4 regions of the Streptomyces sp. NPDC042364 genome follow, and region 1 is predicted to be linked to each of the others. Evidence: riboswitches for the same ligand, from Rfam matches in the RefSeq annotation. Region 1 holds a riboswitch; each other region holds the start of a gene.
The links. Region 1 has a riboswitch for cyclic di-AMP ahead of AC067N_RS14055 (M23 family metallopeptidase). Riboswitches for the same ligand answer to the same signal wherever they lie in the genome.
Positions count from the first base shown of each region.

Region 2: linked by a shared signal. The riboswitch ahead of AC067N_RS14775 (hypothetical protein) and the one ahead of AC067N_RS14055 (M23 family metallopeptidase) in region 1 are both predicted to bind cyclic di-AMP.
Region 3: linked by a shared signal. The riboswitch ahead of AC067N_RS31995 (transglycosylase family protein) and the one ahead of AC067N_RS14055 (M23 family metallopeptidase) in region 1 are both predicted to bind cyclic di-AMP.
Region 4: linked by a shared signal. The riboswitch ahead of AC067N_RS06250 (M23 family metallopeptidase) and the one ahead of AC067N_RS14055 (M23 family metallopeptidase) in region 1 are both predicted to bind cyclic di-AMP.

Region 1 is NZ_JBWKAJ010000006.1:23,146-26,345, forward strand. Features, by position in the region: gene AC067N_RS14050 (aldo/keto reductase) at 1-203, opposite strand, end outside; gene AC067N_RS14055 (M23 family metallopeptidase) at 384-1,436, opposite strand; cyclic di-AMP (ydaO/yuaA leader) riboswitch at 1,448-1,603, opposite strand; gene AC067N_RS14060 (PP2C family protein-serine/threonine phosphatase) at 1,837-2,889, opposite strand; gene AC067N_RS14065 (GTP cyclohydrolase II) at 3,064-3,200, opposite strand, start outside.
Region 2 is NZ_JBWKAJ010000006.1:136,177-139,376, reverse strand. Features, by position in the region: gene AC067N_RS14780 (hypothetical protein) at 1-531, opposite strand, end outside; cyclic di-AMP (ydaO/yuaA leader) riboswitch at 1,054-1,240, shown strand; gene AC067N_RS14775 (hypothetical protein) at 1,249-1,515, shown strand; gene AC067N_RS14770 (hypothetical protein) at 2,068-2,460, opposite strand; gene AC067N_RS14765 (ATP-binding protein) at 2,454-2,882, opposite strand; gene AC067N_RS14760 (NUDIX hydrolase) at 2,929-3,200, opposite strand, start outside.
Region 3 is NZ_JBWKAJ010000022.1:56,525-59,724, forward strand. Features, by position in the region: gene AC067N_RS31995 (transglycosylase family protein) at 427-1,119, opposite strand; cyclic di-AMP (ydaO/yuaA leader) riboswitch at 1,124-1,323, opposite strand; gene AC067N_RS32000 (transglycosylase family protein) at 1,506-2,525, opposite strand; gene AC067N_RS32005 (cytochrome P450 family protein) at 2,708-3,200, opposite strand, start outside.
Region 4 is NZ_JBWKAJ010000002.1:676,506-679,705, forward strand. Features, by position in the region: gene AC067N_RS06245 (alpha-galactosidase) at 1-1,372, shown strand, start outside; cyclic di-AMP (ydaO/yuaA leader) riboswitch at 1,675-1,833, shown strand; gene AC067N_RS06250 (M23 family metallopeptidase) at 1,838-2,773, shown strand.

The DNA of each region.
Region 1 (3,200 bases):
GTCTCGGACTCGCCGCCCTGGTTTCCGTCGACCCACGCGGAGTAGGAGTCGGCGGTGTCGATGAAGTTGCCGCCGGCTGCGGCGTAGGCGTCGAGGACGGCGAAGGACTGTGCCTCGTCCGCCGTCCAGCCGAAGACGTTGCCGCCGAGGGAGAGCGGGAAGACCTGGATGTCGGACGTGCCCAGCTTGCGAAGAGAAGTCATGTCCTGTTTCAACCACCGTTTCGGACGGACGCATTCCGGGTCCGCGTGAACGGTGGGTGACACGTCGAGGGGCAGGTCACGCGGCGACGGGGAACTCGCCGGGCCGACGGACGCGGTATGACGAACGCCGCGTCAGGCCCGTCGGCCTCACGCGGCGTCACATCCGTTCGAGTGCAGTTCTCAGAGGCTCAGGCCCTTGCTGCGCAGCCACGCCGCCGGGTCGATGCCGGTGGTGGAGCCGCCGGGGTGCACCTCCATGTGGAGGTGGGCGCCGGTGACGTTGCCCGTGGCGCCGACGCGGCCGATGACGTCGCCGGTGGCGACCTTCTGGCCGACACTGACGCCGATGGAGGACTGGTGGGCGTACCAGATCTCCGTGCCGTCATCCAGGGTGAGCACGGTCTTGTAGCCGTACGAGCCGTCCCAGCCCGCCTGCGTGATCGTGCCGCTGTGGACGGCCTTGATGAGGGTGCCCGTGGGGGCGGCGAAGTCCAGGCCCGTGTGGTAGCCGGAGGACCAGTAGGGGCCGGCCTGGCCGAAGGTGGAGGTGAGGGTGTACGAGGAGGTCGGCAGCGTGAACTGCTTGGCCAGGGCGGCGAGGCGCTCGGCCTCCTTCTTCGCCGCGGCCTCCTCCTCCGCCTTCTTCTTGGCGGCGGCCTCCTTGGCCTCGGCTTCCTTCTTCTCCTCGGCGGCCTGCTCGGCGGCCTTCTTCGCGGCGGCGGTCTGTGCGGCCTCGGCGGCCTTCAGGTCGAACGCGTCCTGCTGGGACTCGGCCTGCTGCATGATGCGCGCGCGCAGCGCCTCGCCGGCGTCGGTGGCGCCCTGCTGGGTGTCGGCGGCGATGAGGCCGGCGCTGCTGAGCGGGGCGGTGGAGCCCTCGGGCTCGTCGGCGGCGTCGTCGTCCTCGAAGACCGAGCCCACGTTCGGCATGTCCGGCATCGAGATGGCCACCGGGGCCTTGCCGCTCTGGGCGCTGGCCATGCCCGCGCCGCTGACGGCGGCTATGACGCCGACGCCGAGAACCGTGGAGCTACGGGCGAACCCACCGCGCTGCTTGGTCTTGGCCACACGGTGCCGGCCGCGGACGGGGCGGAGGGACTCCGCGGTGGGGTTCCACTCCTGGAAGGGGCCCTCGCTGTCGCTGTCGTAGCTGCCGAAGCCGAAGGTCTCGGACTCACTGCTGCGTTGGCTCGGCACGAACGGGGCTTCGGTCGCGGACCGGTTGGACGCCACGTGGGCGTACTCCTTTCCTTCCTTCTCGCCTACCGGGTTAGCTGACGGGTTCGGAGCGGAAGGTCTCCTACGCGCGTAAACCGAACGTGCTTCCACGGCGGTTTCCGCGCGATTCACCCCAGGGTGGTGGTTCCCCGGTTCCCTACGGGATTCGGCGCGTGAGCACGGAGCCGCCTCTTGTGACGGCTGGGACGACCGCGCTGCGTTATCGAACGTTAATAGACGCGGGGGCGGCATTCCAAGCGGTTCTGAATGATCGTTCGGCTTTTTCCGCTGGACTTACGGGTCACGAGGGGTGGAAACCGGGCGAGTTGACCTCGCTTCAGCAGCCCCAGCTGTTCTGACTGGGCGTCAGTTGTAATGCGGAGGGACGTCACGTGAGCACGCTGAGTGAAATTCCTCAGGGGCGGTGCACCGCGAGGAGCGCCATGTCGTCCGTGGTGCCGCCGCCGGTGTGCTCGCGGACCTCTTCGGCGAGCGTCGTCAACAGGGCGCGCGGGGCGGGAAAGGTACGGCCGCTGAGCCGAGCGGCCGGGTCGTAGAAGACGCCGTCCGCGTTCCGCGCCTCGGACAGACCGTCGGTGTAGAAGAGCAGCGTCGCCCCCGCGGGGAACCCGGTGTCCTTGGCGCGGTCCGGCCAGGTGCCCAGCTCGCCGAGGCCGAGCGGCAGCGCGGTCCACGGGGTGTCGAGGGTGCGCAGTTCACCGTCGGCGTGGAGCAGCAGCGGGGCGGGATGACCCCGGTTGACGATGCGGGCCAGCCCGGCGCCGTGCGGGAACTCCGCGAGTACGGCGGTGACGAACCCCTCGTACGGCACGGTGGGGTCCCGCCGTGCCGCGTCGCGCCGGGTGACCTCCCTCGCGAGTGCCCGCTCCAGCCGCTGGGCCACGGCCTCCAGGCTCGTCTCCTGTTCGGCCGCTTCCCGGAACGCGCCGATCAGCACCGCCACGGCCGCCACCGCCCCCAGCCCCTTGCCGCGTACGTCCCCCACGATCAGCCGTACCCCGTGCGGCGAGTCCTGCACCGCGTACAGGTCACCCCCGATCGAGGCCCCGGCCTGCGCGGCCTCGTACCGTGCCGCGATCTCCAGCCCGCCGAGCCGTTCCTGGGGCCTCGGCAGTACGGCCCGCTGCGCGGCCTCCGCGATCTCGCGTGCGGTGGCGAGGCGGGCGTCGCTGCGCCGGACGAGCCGGTTGATGGCCACGGCCAGTACGGCGACGACGGCCACGGTGACGATCTCCGTGAGCGCGTCCACCTGCCCCGAGTCCCCGTACCGGAGGCGTACGACGACGATGCCGGCGAGCGAGGCGGCGCCGGTCGTCACCGTGCCCTCCAGCGACAGCAGCGGCGCGGCCACCAGGGGCGCGGCGGTGAAGAAGGGGACGGCCGTGAACTCCCGCGGCATGAAGTGGTCGTAGCAGAGGCCGCCGACGACGAGGAGAGCGGGCAGCATCCGCACGAGGGCGCGGGCATAGAAGAACCGCCGGCCGTCCGGCCTCTTCACACCCGCTGGCTGCCCCACCCGTCCCAGGTTCGCGGGGCGCCGGGCGGAGGGCCAGCCGGAGGGGCCGAGTGGGCTAGGGGCTGTCGGGCCCGGGCGTCCACGGGGCCCCTCGTCCGCCGGCCTTCAGCCCGCCGTCAGTTCGGCCAGGGGCAGGGTGTGCTGGGTGGTGAGGACCTTCGCCCGGAGGTAGCGGACGTTGTGGGCGGTGGTGAAGACGCCGGTGGGGACGCGGTGCCGGACGCCGACGCCGAGGTCGCGCA
Region 2 (3,200 bases), 110 kb from region 1:
GACGAACGGCTCAGGCTCCAGTTCGGGTTCCGGCCCAAGCTCCATCACCAGGCCGGACAGATCCTTGATCCGTGCCGTCCGATGCTTGCCGTTGGTGAGCCGGGCCCGGATTACGAGACGCCTGGGGTTCTCCCCGTCGTGCATCAGCGCGCTGGGCCGAAGCTCCCGCTGATAGGGCAGACCACCGAGAGCCGGGATCACCTTCGGCTCGGTGAACCACTCTCCCCCAGGGCCCTTCCTTTGCGTGGTTTTCCGTTCCCACCAACGGCCGTGGACGGGGATGAAGTCAATACGCTCGACACCCATAGGAGTCACGCCACGGTTCGCCAACCGGAGACGGATGAGATACCCGCGCTCATACCGTGGCTTAGGGTTCACCGGACTCATCAGGTGCCGTTCCACGATGACGTCCACCTCGGGGCGGACTCGCCTGTAGGTGAGCCACGCGATAACCATGTTGCACACGGCGCCTACTGCGCTGGCACCGGCTACCCACAGAGCAGCGACCGCTAGGCCTGGGTTCTGGGTCATGTCCCGAGTCTGCTCAGCCGGCCACTCTCTGACGAGCCTCCCGCCGAGACGTGCCGGACGTGTCGCCCTGGTGGCCTCTTAAAGCCACACGGTCTCCTGGACGCCCTTAGGGCACCATCTGTGGCTCCGGGATGAGCATCCCGCCAAGGCGGGCTCACGCGCCGTCAGGCGCCGCCGCAGGGGCGCCTTCAGCGCCCGTAGCCGCTCCCTCGCATCCGAGCCGATCGCACCGTCAGGACGACCCCCACATCAAGATCAATTTCTGTCAATGGCGTAGGTCACACTGATAGGCCGTCAACAGCTCGTGTTGGGTGCATGTCAACCCGCGGCGCTGCGCAACACGCCGGTCTGAACTGGGCAGTTGTCCCGCAAGCCTGAATTGGCGGGTGGTGAGTAAGTTCACAAAAGTGGTGATCAGATTTGAAATTCCGGCGATCCCGAGTGAACGTCTTCTCTAAGCCCTCACCGTCCCTGGTGAGGCGGTCCAGCCGGACGCCGAGCCCTGCCGCCGACTGGATGACCACACATCTCACATCAAGATCGGCAGGAGCGGGGGACCCAAGGTAAGCGCCGTTGCGTGGCTGACTCTGATGAAGCGCCAGATTGCGTACGGCTTGGGGTGAAGTCGCATCCCCGTGAGGGACGCGGCCGGACCACTTCGCCAGTCCGAACCCGACAGCTCACCTCGCAGGCGGCTAGCGAAGGTGAAGGTTGCACATGAGTGCGACGCACAACAACCCCCAGGTCTCGGGTGCTGGTTCCGGCTCCGGTGGTGGAAATGGGGACGACGGGTCCAAGATCCGCAAGTTCGAGGCGGTGATCATCGTGCTCTTGGGGATGATCGCTGGAATCCTCGCCGGGATCGGCAGTCGGACCATGGACAACGCCTCGATGTTCGAGGCGATCACTACGGGGGTTGTGGTGGGAGTCGGGCTTCCCGGCTTCATCATCATGATCATCCGCTACATCCGGAACCAGAACTGACCCGGGTCTAGCGACTCACCTTCCGGTAGTCCCCTCTATGCCGTGGGGGCACCGACAACAGGACGCGCTGCCACGGTGACCCCGTAGGAGTCGCGGACGGAGCGGGAGAGGTCTTGGCCATCGCCAGGGCCTCTCTTTCGTTGCCCTGGACGGTAGGTGCTGTGCCTCGAAGTTCCCTACGGCCGTCTCAGGCCCTCCCGGGTTGCCGAGGGTCGGTGGAGCGGCTTTGGGGTGGCGCTGCTTTGGCGCGAGTGATCATGGCCCCGTAAGCTTGCGGCGCGTCGGGCAGTCTGTGGACCTGCCCGGTGAAGCACGACGTTGGGGCCATGATCTTCGAGGCTCGCGCCAAAGTGGCTCCGTAAAGCCGTGGAGCCGACCGCCCCAGCCACGATGTACCTCTTCTCTGGCATTAAGCGGCTGATTGCTGTGTGCGCGGCACGGGCGCCGGCCGGGCTGGAGCGGGGCGGAGACAGGAGCGCAGGCCCGGCCGGGGGCCGGGCCGCGCACGGTGAGCGGAGCGAGCCGCCTTGAACCCGTAGAGAAAGTTGTAACTCAGTCGGTCTGCTGTTCCGGTCGGGGCTTGAAGTCGTATGCGCAAGACGGCAGTTGCCTGCCTTCGCGGTGCGCGAGCGGTAGGAAGATCACCGGTCGGATGGTCCAGGTGATGCGGGTCTTTTTGTGGGTGACGGACACCGTGCAAGGCTCGTGGCGCAACAGGGCTCGGCGGGTCTCTATGCGGCCGTCGTACAGCCAGTCCCATGCCTGGGTGGATGCGTCTGGGTCGAATGCCGGTGAGATGGTGCGGAGCGCGACGGCTACCCATCTGTCGGCCTGGGGCGCCGAGTAGGCATCGAACGACCCCCTCAGCTCCATCCCGCCCTCGCCATTGAGGTCCTCGGTCCAACACTCGCACCAGTAGCCGCGGTGGGCCTCGTCCTTCAGCACAGGCGGTCTCCCGGTCGGGTGCCGGTGAAGAGCTCCGCGGTGACCGTGTAGCCGACCCTGCTGCCGTGGATGGCGACTCGGTGGGCGAGTGCGGTGACCATGCCCAGGCCCCGGCCGTGTTCGGCCTCGTCGTCCTGGTGCTCGACCTTCGGGGCCGTGGCGGTCCTTCCGCCGTCCGTCACTGACAGGGCGATCACGTGCCGGGATACGGCGAGGGCCAGGTGGAAGCTGCCCGTCTCCAGGCCGCTGGCCGTGTGGAGGATCGCGTTCGCGCTGAGCTCGCTCACGATCAGCTCGGCGTCCTCAGCCAGGGGTGATCCGCGCAGGATGTCGCGGGTCCAGCGGCGGGCCCGGCTCACCTCTTCCGGAAATCCTGGGCAAGTGAGTCCCCAGACCCGGGCGGTGCTCGTATACTCGTGCATACAAGTTCCTTCGTGCTGGTAGGCCGCCATGTGCAGCGGGTTCGGGCTAGACGAGTTTCACGCCGTCGTGGGCGCGGATGGCCGGCGGGGATGCGGCGTCCAATGCGTCCAGGACGCGGATCGCGTATGCCTCGTCGGCAAGCTCGGTGACTTCTTCGCGGGTGGCCCAGCGCAGTGCGCGGGTCTCGTCGCCGGTGGTCGGCGTGCCGTCGGCAGCCTCGCAACGGAAGACCAGCGAGACGATCAGGCCCGTCATGTTCTTGTAGACACCGGTCAGGGTCGCGGGAAGCGCGATCTTGATTCCGGTCTCTTCGAGCA
Region 3 (3,200 bases), on a different contig from region 1:
ATCTCCTTCTTGGGATGTGACGCATTGGTGCGGGGCCGCGAGGGCCATGCGACTAGAGCCTAACCGCCCCGGGGCCGTCGGCAGCCGACCGACCGTCCCGTGGACAGACAGACCGTACCCATTGTTTCGGCTCGGAACAAAGGGGGGTGGGCGGGAAAGTGAACAGAAGGGTCCGGCAGACGGGAGCGGAGCGGCCCGGGGCACAGAAAAACCCCGCCCCGGTGCGTACGGGGGAATGCGCACCGGAGCGGGGGGCCCGTGGGGACGGGGGACGGCCCTCACGAGGTCTTCACTATGGAGGACACGATCGTGAGCGAGCCACGGTTCAGCCGGGGAGCGGCCTTTTTTTCGGCCCGGCCGAACCGGTGTCCCGGCCCGGCCGCGGCGGGCCCTCCGGCCCGGCCGCGGCGACCGTCGGACCGGCCGTCAGCCGAGGTGGAGCTGCTGGCCGGGGTAGATGAAGTCGGCGTCGTCGATGATGTCCTTGTTCAGCTCGAAGAGCTTCTCCCAGCCACCCTTGACGTTCTTCTCGGCGGCGATGCTGCTGAGGGTGTCACCGCTGACGACCTTGTACTCGCCGTCGCCCTTCTTGACCTTCTTGCCGGTCGGGGTCTGGACGGTGGCGCGCTCGGAGGAACGCGAGGCGCGGGTCTCCTGGGTGCTCTCCTGCGAGGAGGAGGACGAGCCCGAACTCGAGCCCGAGCCGGAGTCGTTCGAGGAGGAGGCCGCGGCGCCGTCGTACGACGCGCTGGACAGGCCCTTGCCGCAGACCGGCCAGGCACCCTTGCCCTGGCCCGCGAGGACCTTCTCGGCGATGGCGATCTGCTGGGCCTTGGTGGCCTGGTCGGCGGTGGAGGCGTACTGCGTGCCGCCGTAGCCGGCCCAGGTGGAGGCCGAGAACTGCAGACCGCCGTAGTAGCCGTTGCCGGTGTTGATGGACCAGTTGCCGCCGGACTCGCACTGGGCGACGGCGTCCCACTCGGACGCGGTGGCGGCGGAGGCGCTGCCGGCCGCCATGAGCGGGGCGGCGATCGCGGCGGCGCCGGTGACACCGGCGACGGCGATGGCGCGGGCGGTCTTGGACGGACGGCGGTGCTTGCCCTTGCCGGAAAACAGCATGGAGTGATCCCCTCACCGACGCCTACGAGGTGAGCTGTCGGGTTCGGGCCGGTTGAGTTGCCCGGCCGCACCCGCTCGCCTCTCGGCTCACGTGATGCGGCTTCACCCCGAGCCGGTACCGGCGGCGTGACCCCGAAGGGCCTCAACCGCCGGACCCGGCGCAAACCTTGGGTCCCCCGCTCCTGCCTACGGCGCTTGACGCGACGACTGTTCCGAGCGGGCGTCGGCAGGATTCGGCGTGACGACCGCAAGGGCCCGCTGTGGCGAGCGGTCACGACCGTAAACACGTGATTCGCCGAATTTCAAAGACGATCAGGGGGTCTGTGATTCATCTCCCACCGAGATCAAAACGGGCATTAAGGGGCGAACCATGACCCGAACTGCCGCTACTTTTCACCCGTTTCGGCATCGACTTCCAGGGTCTGACCGGGAAGGATGAGGTCCGGGTCGGTTCCGACCGTGTCCTCGTTCTCTGCGTACAGCTCCCGCCATCCGCCACTCACCTCAAGGGAGTCGGCGATGGCCGTCAGGCTGTCGCCGGGGCGGACGGTGTACGAGCCGTCGACGGCCTCACGGGAGGCGTCACCACCACGGGAGGCGTGACGGCCGGCGGAGGTGTCGCGAGGGGATTCGGCAGCGTCGGCGCCGACACCCTCCTCGGCGCTCGCGCCGCGGTGGCGACCGGTGCCGGCGTCGGCATCGCCGCTGGCGGAAGGGGTGTCGCTCCGTGCGGAGTTGTCCGAGTCGCCGTTCTCGGCGTCACCCGCGGACGAGCTGCCGGACTCCTGCGAGCCGCCGGTGCGGTCGGAGCCCGCGGAGTCGGAGGAGTCCCCCGCGCCGGTGTCGGCCTTGGCGGAACCCTCGGATGCACCGGAGGACGATTCCGGTGAACCGGATGTGTCTGGCGACACGGAGGAGTCGGACGAGTCATCCGACTTGGTGGAGTTGCCGGATGAGTCGGATGAACCGGACGAATCACCCATGCCGGATGAATCCTCCGCGACACCGGTGTCCACGTCGGCCGGGGCCGAGTCGCCGTCGAGGTTGTGGAGGAGCCCGCAGGTGGACCAGACGCCGACACCCTGCTCGGCGAGGATTCTCTCGGCGACCTCGATTTGCTGCGAACGGCTGGCCCGGTCGGGGCTGGTCGCGTAGTCGAGTCCGCCGTAACGCTCCCAGTTGGCCTGGGAGATCTGGAGGCCGCCGGAGCGCCCGTTCCCGGTGTCCGCGCTCCAGGAGCCGCCGCTCTCGCACTCCGCCACCTGATCCCAGGTGGTTCCGCTGGCCGCGCTCGCGCCGGTGGCGCCGAGGAGCGGGATGGCGATGGCGGAGCCGGTCACTCCGGCCGCCACGAGGAGTGCCGGAGCCTGACGGGGGCGACGGTGACGACCGTTCCCGGAGAGCATGCGGTTGCCTTTCACACGACAGCAGAGAGCTGTGCGAAGGATGTGACGATCCCTCGCACTGACGTGTGAACGTAGCCGCAGACGATCAGTTGTCACAAGTTAATGCAGCGTAGATCACGTGAAGATCACGAACTTGAGGGTCTGTCATGTTCTTCCGCTCTTCCGGGTACTGTACGCGCCGTTCAATCGCCCTGACGCGGTGTGAATTCGACCGGAAGCGTGCGCAATCCACGCATGATGAGCCCGCCGCGCCAGCGCAGGTCGGCCGGATCGGCGGCGAGCCGCAGGTCGGGCAGGCGGGTGAGGAGTGTCGCGAGCGCGGTCTGCCCCTCCAGGCGGGCCAGGGGTGCGCCCAGGCAGTAGTGGATGCCGTGGCCGTAGCCGAGGTGCTGGTTGTCACGGCGGGAGAGGTCGAGGGTGTCCGGGTCGGCGAAGCGGGCCGGGTCGCGGTCGGCCGCCGCGAGCACGACCAGCACGGGGTCGCCGGGGGCGATGTCCTGCCCGCCGATGGTCAGCGGCTGTGTGGCGAACCGCCAGGTGGCGAGTTCCACGGGGCCGTCGTAGCGGAGGAGTTCCTCGACTCCGGTCTCCAGCAGGGCGGTTTCGCCCGCGGCGAGGGAGGTCTGGAGGCGGGCGCGCTGCCCGGGGTGGGTGAGGAGTGCGTAGGTGCCGTTG
Region 4 (3,200 bases), on a different contig from region 1:
CGCACGGGTGCAGATCACCGGCGGCGCCGGGTACGACGAGTCGGGGCTGTTGCGGCTGGAGGCGGGGGAGACGTTCACCACGCCCGTTTTCGCGGGACTGTGGTCCGACGGCGGCCACGGCGGGGCGAGCCGGGCCTGGCACGCCTACCAGCGGGCGTATGTCATCCCGGACGCGGACCGGGACCGACCGGTGCTGTTCAACTCCTGGGAGGCCACCGAGTTCGACATCTCGGAGGAGCAGCAGGGGGCGCTGGCGGAGCGGGCGGCGGCCATCGGGGTCGAGCTGTTCGTGGTCGACGACGGCTGGTTCGGGGCGCGCACCAGTGACCGGGCCGGACTCGGCGACTGGACGCCCAACCCGGACCGCTTCCCCCAGGGGCTGAAGCCGCTCGCCGACCGGGTGCACGCCCTCGGGATGCAGTTCGGCATCTGGGTCGAGCCCGAGATGGTCAACCCGGACAGCGAGCTGTACCGGGCGCACCCCGACTGGGCGCAGTACCAACCGGGACGAAAGCGGACGGAACTGCGCAATCAGCTGGTGCTGAACCTCGCGCGGCCGGACGTCCAGGATTATCTGTGGGAGAAGCTGGACGCCCTGCTCTCCAGCGCCCCGATCGACTATGTGAAGTGGGACTTCAACCGCTGCTTCACGGACGCCGGCTGGCCCGGTGAGCCGTACCCGCAGAAGCTGTGGGTCGAGCACGTGCACGCGTTCTACGCCCTGCTGGACCGGCTGCGGGCCGCGCACCCGGGTGTCGCCTTCGAGTCGTGCTCGGGCGGGGGCGGCCGGATCGATCTCGGCGTCATGTCGCGGACCGACCAGGTGTGGACCTCCGACAACACCGACCCCCTGGACCGGCTCGCCATCCAGCACGGATTCAGTCACATCCATCCGGCGCGGGTCATGGCCGCGTGGGTCACCGACAGCCCCAACAACCAGCTCAACGGCCGGGTCAGCTCCCTGCGGTTCCGCTTCGTCAGTGCCATGGCGGGCGTGCTCGGCGTCGGCGGCGACCTCACCAAGTGGAGCGAGGCGGAACTGGCCGAGGCGCGGGAGTGGGTGCAGCTCTACAAGGAGATCAAGCCCGTCGTGCAGCGCGGCGACCAGTACCGGCTGCGCCCGCCGAGCGGAGGGCTGAGCGCCGTGCAGTACGTCCACGGCGACGAGGTGGTCGTCCTCGCCTGCCTCCAGGCCCAGCACTACGGCGAGCCGCTCCCGCCGCTCCGGCTGCGCGGCCTTGACCCCGCGAAAACCTACGAATGCCGTGAAACGGGCGAAGTGCACCGAGGGGCGGTGCTGTTGCACCACGGCCTGCGGACCGGGCTGCGCGGTGACTTCGATGCGACGGTTATCCGCCTGCGTCGCACTTGAGCGATCTGTCCGAAATGGAGCCGTTAATCCAACTGGCCCTGGAATAAAGACTACTGAGGCGTAGGCGCGTGAGCAGCGTCATACTCGTGACGGACTGTCGTCGTCATGCTCACGTAATTCAGGAGCTTTTCCAGGGCCTTTGGAAATGCCTATACGGCACACCTTTACGGAGCGTAATCGGGATTCGGTGTAAGGATCACGTAGGAAGACGCGCGGGAAATCCAGATAGTTGTCTCTGTGGGGACAAGTCGCTTACGTTCAGCCTCGATCCGGACGGACGCCCAATCCTGCCGCCGACCGGAGCCGCATACCGACCCGATCCACGGCAGGAGCGGGGGACCCACAGGCAGTACCGCCTGTTCCGGTCTCCGGAACGGCTAGGGGTAAAGCCGGGCGCAAGCCCGGCCGGGCATCTCCAGTCCGCACCCGACAGCTCACCTCGCAGGCGCCGGAGAGGAATTCGCCATGCCCGCGAAGGGTAAGCATCGCCGTCCCAAGTCCCAGCGTTTCACCCGCTCGATCGCTGCCGCCGGAACCGGTGGCGCCGCGCTCGCGCTGCCCCTGATGGGAGCCGCCGGCGCTCACGCCGCGACCCCCACGGCCGCCGTCTCCGGAGCTTCCGAGAAGACGGCCACGGCCACCCCCGGGAAGGCCGTCACCGAGCAGATCGCCGCGAAGAAGAAGGCGGCCAGGACCTACACCGTGAAGGCCGGCGACTACCTCGCGAAGATCGCGGACGAGCAGGATGTCCGGGGCGGCTGGAAGCGGCTCTACTCGGACAACCGTTCAGTGATCGGCTCCGACCCCTCGCTCATCCACCCGGGACTGAAGCTCGTCGTCGGCGGCAAGCCGGCGTCGGGCGGGCTGTCCCAGTCGTCGACGAAGACCCAGTCGTCGCAGTCCTCCAAGCCCGCCCAGGCGTCGAAGCCCTCCGGGTCCGCGGCGAAGGCGACGACCGGTGCGTCCGCCGGTCAGGTGGCCGAGTCCAGCAGCTCCGGCTACACCCTGCCCATCCAGGGCGCCACCATCAGCACGGCGTACAAGACCGCCGGCAGCATGTGGTCCAGCGGCTACCACACCGGTGTCGACTTCGTGGCCCCGACCGGCACGAGCCTCAAGGCCGTGGGCGCCGGCACCGTCGTCTCCGCCGGCTGGGGCGGTGCGTACGGCAACCAGGTCGTCATCAAGCTCGCCGACGGCTACTACGCCCAGTACGCCCACCTGTCCTCGATCGGTGTCTCCGCGGGGCAGTCCGTGAGCGGCGGTCAGCAGATCGGCCTGTCGGGTGCCACCGGCAATGTCACCGGCCCGCACCTGCACTTCGAGATCCGTACGACCCCCGACTACGGCTCGGACATCGACCCGCTGGCCTATCTGCGGTCGAAGGGCGTCACCGTCTGACGCGCCGCTCCCGGCCCACCTGATGTCATCGAAGGCCGGACCCCGATCCCGGGGTCCGGCCCTCGCCATGCCCCTGCGAGAAGGAGGGGCCACCGCCGTCGCGGCGGCGGTCACGGCGGCGGCGGGGGAGCCTCACGACCACGCGTAGGGCTTTCGATCGGGTGATCGCCGGGGACGACTTCCGGCGGCTCCGGCGGTGGCAAGGGGAGTTGGGGCGCGGTGGGACGGTGAGTGCCGCGCGGGGGCGCTGGAGGCCGACGACCGGGTGTCCGGCCTGAACAACTCCCGACGACCCGGAATCCCTTCCGGATCCAGGAATTCCGGGTGTGGCGGCTGTTCTGACCCGGCGTATTCCCGGGTTGATCGAATCTTGAAGCGTGGTCTATCTCACCGCCCGTCAACCCCTTATTACGGTCGCGTAGGTCAC